DNA from 2 places in the Mesorhizobium sp. WSM4823 genome. Region 1 is predicted to be linked to the other one. Evidence: riboswitches for the same ligand, from Rfam matches in the RefSeq annotation. Region 1 holds a riboswitch; the other holds the start of a gene.
The links. A riboswitch is a leader RNA that binds a small molecule or an ion and turns the genes downstream of it on or off. The one in region 1 is predicted to bind S-adenosylmethionine.

Region 2: it holds a riboswitch for S-adenosylmethionine, as region 1 does, so the genes downstream of both, metX (homoserine O-acetyltransferase MetX) here and AC0L26_RS21700 (O-succinylhomoserine sulfhydrylase) in region 1, are expected to answer to the same signal.

Annotation. Positions count from the first base shown of each region.
Region 1 is NZ_JBVVQL010000009.1:76,446-80,413, reverse strand. It holds gene araD1 (AraD1 family protein) at 1-429, shown strand, start outside; gene AC0L26_RS21710 (ABC transporter substrate-binding protein) at 614-1,387, opposite strand; gene AC0L26_RS21705 (2'-deoxycytidine 5'-triphosphate deaminase) at 1,485-2,579, opposite strand; SAM riboswitch at 2,748-2,825, shown strand; gene AC0L26_RS21700 (O-succinylhomoserine sulfhydrylase) at 2,882-3,968, shown strand, end outside.
Region 2 is NZ_JBVVQL010000003.1:77,716-81,683, forward strand. It holds gene AC0L26_RS09015 (prephenate/arogenate dehydrogenase family protein) at 1-825, opposite strand, end outside; gene hisC (histidinol-phosphate transaminase) at 830-1,939, opposite strand; SAM riboswitch at 2,073-2,150, shown strand; gene metX (homoserine O-acetyltransferase MetX) at 2,273-3,442, shown strand; gene metW (methionine biosynthesis protein MetW) at 3,477-3,968, shown strand, end outside.

The sequences.
Region 1 (3,968 bases):
ACGCTGTCGAACGAGTTTTCAGACCACGTCACCGAGCGCGTGAACTATCTGTTCCTGGCGCACTCGAAGCTGCGCAACGCCTCTTTCGGGCCGGAGATCCTGATTGGCGATTTGCCGGCCGACATCAGGGGTTCGTCGCGCATCGTTCGCGACGGCAAGCTGCTGTGGGAAAAGCCGTTCCTGTCGGGCGAAGCGAACATGTCGCACACCGTCGCCAATCTCGAACATCACCATTTCAAATATTCGGCCTTCCGCCAGCCGGGCGACGTGCATGTGCACATGTTCGGCACGGCGACGCTGTCCTTCGCCGACGGTGTCAGGACCGAGGCCGGCGACGTGTTCGAGATCGAGGCCAAGGATTTCGGCCTGCCGCTGCGCAACCCGCTCGAAATCGAGCAGCCGGTGAAGGTGGCGGTGAAGGCACTGTAGCGGGTGATCTCCCCTCGAGGGGGAGATGTCGCCGAAGGCGACAGAGGGGGTCGTCTCGCGTAGAGCGCCAGCCCCCTGCGTCTGCGATAAAGAGCCGAGCCCGGCCGGACCGACCCCCTCTGGCCTGCCCTCTTTGCCACCACTTGGCATCTCCCCCTCAAGGGGGAGATTGGCAGTTCCTACCTCAATAAATATCGAAGTCGAAATACTTGGCCTGGATCTTCTTGTAGGTTCCGTCGGCGACGATGGCGTCTATGGCGGCGTTGAGTTTTTCGCGCAGCGCATTGTCTTCCTGACGCACGGCGATGCCTGCTTCCGTCTCGGTGCCCTTGACGTCACCAACCATCTTGCAGCAGCCGTCGCTCGATTTCTTCATCCAGTCCATCAGCACGAACTTGTCTGAGAGGACGGCATCTAGGCGGCCGTTCATCAGGTCGGCAACCGCCTCCTCCTGGGTCGGATAGAGCTTCGCCTCGGCGCCGGCCTTGCCATAGACATCCTGGGCATAGTCGGCCTGGGTGGTCGAAGCCTGGGCGCCGACTGTCTTGCCGGCGAGTGCGGCGGGTTCGGTCGAGGCAATATCGCTGTCCTTCAAGGCCACCAGCGAAAGCGGTGTCGTATAGTATTTGTTGGTGAAGGAGACCTGCTTCTTGCGCTCCTCGGTAATGCTCATGGACGCGACGATGGCGTCGAATTTTCTGGCCTGGAGCGCCGGAATCATGCCGTCCCAGTCCTGCGTGACAAGTTCGCACTCGGCCTTCATCTGAGCGCAAAGCGCCTCGGCGATGTCGATATCGAAGCCGACGAGCTTGCCGTCCGCGGTGATGGTGTTGAACGGCGGATAGGCGCCTTCGGTGGCGATCTTCAATTTTTCCTGTGCTTGCGCCGACAAGGAGCCGGCCGATATCACCAGCATGGCGGCTGTTGCTGCCGATGCGATCCATCTTGAAATCTGCATTTTTTTGTTCCCTTGGTTCAGAGCCATCCTGACGGCTGGGCGCAGCCAAGCACGACCCGTATGGTTCAGGCAAGCACGGTCTGATCGGGATCGGCGATCAGCGCGCGGCGCGGAAATGCTTGGACAGTTTCAGGCCCTGTGCCTGATAATTCGAGCCGAGATCCGTGCCGTAGAGCGCCTGCGGCCGCTTCAGCATGTGCTCGTAGACGAGGCGCCCGACGATCTGGCCGTGGTCGAGGATGAACGGCACTTCGTGGCTGCGCACTTCGAGCACCGCCCGGCTGCCGGTGCCGCCGGCCGCCGAATGGCCAAAGCCCGGATCGAAGAAGCCGGCATAGTGGACGCGGAATTCGCCGACCAGCGGATCGAAGGGCGTCATCTCGGCGGCATAGAGCGGCGGCACATGCACCGCCTCCTGGCTGACAAGGATATAGAATTCGTCCGGATCGAGCACCAATTCGCCGGCGCCGCTCTTGTAGAGCGGCTCCCAGAAGTCGACGACATCCTGCGCGGCGCGCTTGTCGACGTCGACCAGCCCGGTGTGATGCTTGCCGCGGTAACCGACAAGGCCATCCTTGTCGCCATCGAGATCGATCGACAGCGCGATGCCGCCACCGGAAATGTTGGGTGGCTCGGTAGCGACGAGCGTCTCGGCACGGTGTAATTCGTGCAGCTCGCCTTCCGACAAAAGCGCATTGCCGGTGCGGAACCTGATCTGCGACAGCCGCGAGCCGGCGCGGACGACGATCGGAAAGGTGCGCGGACTGACTTCCAGATAGAGCGGGCCGCTATAGCCGGCAGCGATCTTGTCGAACTCGTGGCCGCGATCGGTCATCACGCGGGTGAAGATGTCGAGCCGTCCGGTCGAGCTCTTCGGGTTGGCCGAGGCCGAAATGTTTGCCGGAAGCGCCAGGCTCTCGAGCAGCGGGACGATATAGACGCAGCCCGTCTCCAGCACCGCACCGTCGGCAAGATTGATTTCGTGCAGCTTCAGACGGTCGAGTTTTTCAGCGACTCTGTGGTTTGGGCCAGGCAGGAAAGAGGCGCGTACCCGCCAGGCCTTGTCGCCAAGCCTGAGGTCGAGGCTGGCTGGCTGGATCTGGTCGGCGTCGAGCGCCCGCAGCGACGTCAGCGCACCCGACTGGAACAGCGCGGAAATGTCCTGATCGGGAAGAATGCCTGTCTGCCGCAAAGTCTGGCTCCGCTTGAAGGCCGGGCAAGGTCTCGTTTCTTGCAGGCTCATGCCGCAAAACCGTGACACCCTCAGGTCAGACCCGAGGGCAGGCTTTTGCGGAACCTGCTGGTACAAACCTCTTAATCATGCCGGCAATTGACGCAAGCGAGGTCCGGGTCTAAAGGATCGTTATCCCGTGGTGATTTGGCCGGTCGGCTTGCAGCCACGTTAAACAAGTCGCTAAAGGACCGTCGGGCCGCAAGGCCGTATGGACCGGTTGCGACTTTCGCGGCCGGTTTTTTTGTGTCTGGAACAAAGTGATGACAAGCAAGAAGCGCAACTGGAAACCTCAGACAGCACTCGTGCATAGCGGGACCTTGCGTTCCGGTTTCGGCGAGACGTCCGAGGCGATGTACCTCACCCAGGGCTATGTCTACGACACCGCGCAAGCGGCCGAGGCCCGTTTCAAGGGCGAGGAACCGGGCTTCATCTATTCGCGCTATGCCAATCCGACGGTCGACATGTTCGAGAAGCGCATGTGCGCGCTGGAAGGCGCCGAAGATGCCCGCGCCACTGCGTCGGGCATGGCTGCGGTGACGGCGGCGCTGCTGTGCAGCGCCAAGGCCGGCGACCATATCGTGGCGGCGCGGGCGCTGTTCGGCTCCTGCCGCTGGGTGGTCGAGACGCTGGCGCCGAAATACGGCATCGAGGCGACGCTGGTCGACGGCACCGAAATCGCCAATTGGGAACAGGCGGTCAGGCCCAACACCAAGCTGTTCTTTCTTGAAAGCCCGACCAATCCGACGCTGGAAGTCGTCGACATCGCAGCCGTTGCCTCGCTTGCCAATTCGATCGGCGCGCGGCTGATCGTCGACAATGTCTTTGCCACGCCCTTGCAGCAGAAACCGTTGCAGCTCGGCGCCCATATCGTGGTCTATTCGGCGACCAAGCACATCGACGGCCAGGGGCGCTGCCTCGGCGGCATCATCCTGTCGGACAAGAAGTGGATCGACGAGAACCTGCACGACTATTTCCGCCACACCGGCCCCAGCCTGTCTCCGTTCAATGCCTGGACACTGCTGAAGGGCCTGGAGACGCTGCCGCTGCGCGTGCGTCAGCAGACGGAAAGTGCCGGCAAGATCGCGGATTTTCTTGCCGAGCGATCGGAAATCGCCCGCGTTATCTATCCCGGCCGCGCCGACCACCCGCAGGCGGCGGTCGTCAAGAAGCAGATGTCGGGCGGCTCGACGCTGATCTGCCTCGACGTCAAGGGCGGCAAGCAGGCGGCCTTCGCCTTCCAGAACGCGCTCGATATCGTGCTGATCTCCAACAATCTCGGCGACGCCAAGAGCCTGATCACCCACCCGGCGACAACGACGCACAAGAATCTGAGCGATGAGGCGCGCG
Region 2 (3,968 bases), on a different contig from region 1:
GAACAGCTTTTCGCCGTCGCCCCAGCGGATCGCCCGCTGCAGCGAGGCCAGATCTTCCGAGAATCGCGCCAGCATTTCGAGGATGGCATCCTTGTTGTGCAGGCAGACATCCCGCCACATGGTCGGGTCGGAAGCGGCAAGGCGGGTGAAGTCGCGAAAGCCGGAGGCCGAATATTTGATGACCTCGGACTTGGTCACCGACTCCAGGTCGTTGGCGGTGCCGACGATGTTGTAGGCGATGATGTGCGGCAGATGCGAGACGATGGCCAATGTCATGTCGTGATGCTGGGGATCCATCGTGTCGATGTTGGAGCCGCAGCGGCGCCAGAATTCCGAGAGTCTTTCCAGCGCCTCGGGATCGGTGCCCGGCAACGGTGTGAAGATGCACCAGCGATTTTCGAACAGCTCGGCAAAGCCGGCATCCGGACCCGATTTTTCAGTGCCGGCCAATGGATGGCCGGGAATGAAGTGCACACCGTCAGGCACATGCGGCTCAATCTGCGCGATCACCGACGCCTTGGTCGAGCCGACATCGGTGAGGATGGCGCCCTGCTTCAGCGCCGGTGCGATTTCCTCGGCGACCTCGCCCGAAGAGCCGACCGGCACCGAAACGATGACCAGGTCGGCATCGCGAACCGCCTCTTTCGCGTCCATCGTGTAGGAGGAGCCCAGGCCGAGTTCCCTTGCCCGCGCCAGCGTCGTTTCGCTGCGTGTCGAGATGGCAACGTGGCCGGCAAGGCCTTCGCGCTGGATGACGCGGGCCAGCGACGAGCCGATCAGGCCGATGCCGACTAGCGCGATCTTTTCGAACATCGGTGATGTCATTGTCTCAGCTTTTCAGAAATGTCGCGAGGGCGGCGACAACGCCGCGATTGGCCTCTTCGGTGCCGATGCTCATGCGCAGTGCATTCGGGAAACCGTAGCCGGAAACGCGCCGCAATATATAGCCGCGCGCGGAGAGGTAATCGTCCGCCGCCGCCGCTGAATGTTCCTTGTCCTCGGGAAAGTGGATGAGGACGAAATTGCCGACGCTCGGCGTCACCCGCAGCCCGAGCTTGGTCAATTCCTCACTCACCCATGCCAGCCAGGTCTCGTTATGCGCCACGCTGCGCTCGATATGGGCGCGGTCGCGGATCGCGGCAATGCCGGCCTCGATCGCCGTCGCATTGACGTTGAAGGGACCCCGCACGCGGTTGATCGCGTCGATGATATGCATCGGCGCGTACATCCAGCCGATCCGCGCGCCGCCGAGGCCGAGTTTGGAGAAGGTGCGGGTCATGACCACGTTTTCCGCGCTGCCCACCAGTTCGACACCGGCCTCATAGTCGTTGCGGCGGACATATTCGGCGTAAGCGCCATCCAGCACCAGAAGCACGTTTCGTGGCAGGCCTGCATGCAGGCGGCGCACCTCCTGGAAGGGCAAATAGGTGCCGGTCGGGTTGTTGGGATTGGCGAGGAAGATGATCCTGGTGCGCGGCGTCACCGCTGCGAGGATCGCATCGACGTCGGCGCGCTCATTGGTTTCCTTGACTGATACCGGGACAGCACCTGCCGACTGGATGTAGATCTTGTAGACCATGAAGGCGTGTTCGGTGATGACGGCTTCATCGCCGGGCGCGAGATAGGTTTGCGCCAGCAGGCCCAGGATCTCATCGGAACCATTGGAACAGACGATGTTGGCCGGGTTGAGGCCATGCAGCTCGGCGATCGCTTCCCGCAGGCGCCTCGCGGTGCCGTCGGGATAGATGTCGAGTTTGGCCGCGACGTCGCGCGCGGCCTCTATCGCCTTCGGCGAGGGGCCGAGCGGGTTCTCGTTCGAGGACAATTTATGGACCTTGGCGACGCCGGCCGGCGCCGTGCTTTTGCCCGGCACATAGGCTTCGATGTCCATGATCCCCGCGCGGGGCGTTGGACGTGCCTGATCCGATGCCTGGTTCATGTCGTAAAAATCCGTCGAGAACGCTTCCGCCTGGAAAGCCGCAGCGGAAATACAAGCCGTGGCGCGGAATGTCGAGAGGCGGCAATCATGGGACTGGCCGTTGACGCCGAAGCGCGCCGGCCCTAGAAGAGGGGCGAAATTCCGTGGTGATTTGGCCGGTCGGCTTGCAGCCACGTTAAACAACTTGCTAAAGGGCCGTTTGCATCCTGTAACCGGCTTTGCGAAGGCAATGCCGGTTTTTTGTTTGTCCGCTGCCGGCCGGACAATCGCATCGACGCGAAAAATCGGTTCCGATTTTCGGAAACGCGCGATGGGTTGATGTAAGAGGATGCTATGGTCGCGCTGCGCACTAAGAGAACCAACAACGAGGCCGACGAGCCGTCGAGCTCGGTGTTGCGTTTTGGTGCCGACAAGCCGCTCAAGCTCGACGCCGGCACGCTGCTGTCACCGTTCCAGATCGCCTACAAGACCTACGGCACGCTCAACGACGCCCGCTCCAACGCCATCCTCGTCTGCCATGCGCTGACCGGCGACCAGCATGTCGCCAGCACCAATCCGGTGACCGGCAAGCCGGGCTGGTGGGAAGTGCTGATCGGCCCCGGCAAGATCATCGACACCAGCCGCTTCTTCGTCATCTGCTCCAACGTCATTGGCGGCTGCCTCGGCTCCACCGGCCCCGCCTCGACCAATCCCGCCACCGGCAAGCCCTACGGGCTCGACCTGCCGATCATCACCATCCGCGACATGGTGCGGGCGCAGTTGATGCTGGTCGACCATTTCGGCATCGAAAAACTGTTCTCGGTGCTCGGCGGCTCGATGGGCGGCATGCAGGTGCTGCAATGGGCGTCGAGCTATCCGGAGCGCGTTTTTTCCGCGCTGCCGATCGCCACCGGCGCGCGCCATTCCTCGCAGAACATCGCCTTCCATGAGGTCGGCCGGCAAGCGGTGATGGCCGATCCGGACTGGCATGGCGGCAAATATTTCGAACAGGGCAAACGTCCGGAAAAGGGACTGGCCGTGGCGCGGATGGCCGCTCACATCACCTATCTGTCGGAGGCGGCCCTGCATCGAAAGTTTGGCCGCAATTTGCAGGATCGTGAAGCGCTCACCTTCGGTTTCGACGCCGACTTCCAGATCGAGAGCTATCTGCGCCATCAGGGCATGACCTTCGTCGACCGCTTCGACGCCAATTCCTATCTCTATATGACCCGAGCGATGGACTATTTCGACCTCGCCGCCGACCATGGCGGACGGCTGGCCGACGCCTTTGCCGGCACCAAGACCCGTTTCTGCCTGGTCTCCTTCACCAGCGACTGGCTGTTCCCGACCGAGGAGAGCCGCTCGGTCGTTCACGCGCTGAACGCGGCCGGCGCCTCGGTGTCCTTCGTCGAGATCGAGACCGATCGCGGCCACGATGCCTTCCTGCTCGACGAGCCGGAACTGTTTGCCGCCATCAACGGCTTCATCGCCTCGGCGGCTCGCGCCAGGGGGCTCAGCGCATGACGCCCGAGGATTGCAGACTTTTTGGACCGGCATCATGAGTGTCAACCACGCCCAGCGCGTCGACCTCGAAGTCGTCGCCGATCTCATCCCGGCACAGGCACGGGTGCTGGACGTCGGCTCCGGTGATGGCCTGCTGCTCGAATTGCTGCAGGCGACGAAGCAGGTCGACGGCCGCGGGATGGAACTGTCGCAGCGTGGCGTCAACGAATGCGTGGCGCGCGGCCTGTCCGTCATCCAGGGCGACGCCGACAAGGACCTCAAATTCTATCCCGACAAGGGTTTCGATTTCGTCGTCCTGTCGCAGACCTTGCAGGCCACCCGCAACCCGAAGCTGGTGCTCGACGAATTGCTCAGGATCGGCAAGCACGCCATCGTCTCCTTCCCCAATTTCGGCCACTGGCGGGTGCGCCTTTCGCTGTTCCTCGACGGCCGGATGCCGGTGACGAAGGACCTGCCCTATTCCTGGTACGACACGCCCAACATCCATTTCTGCACCATCCGCGACTTCGTCAATCTCTGCGACGAA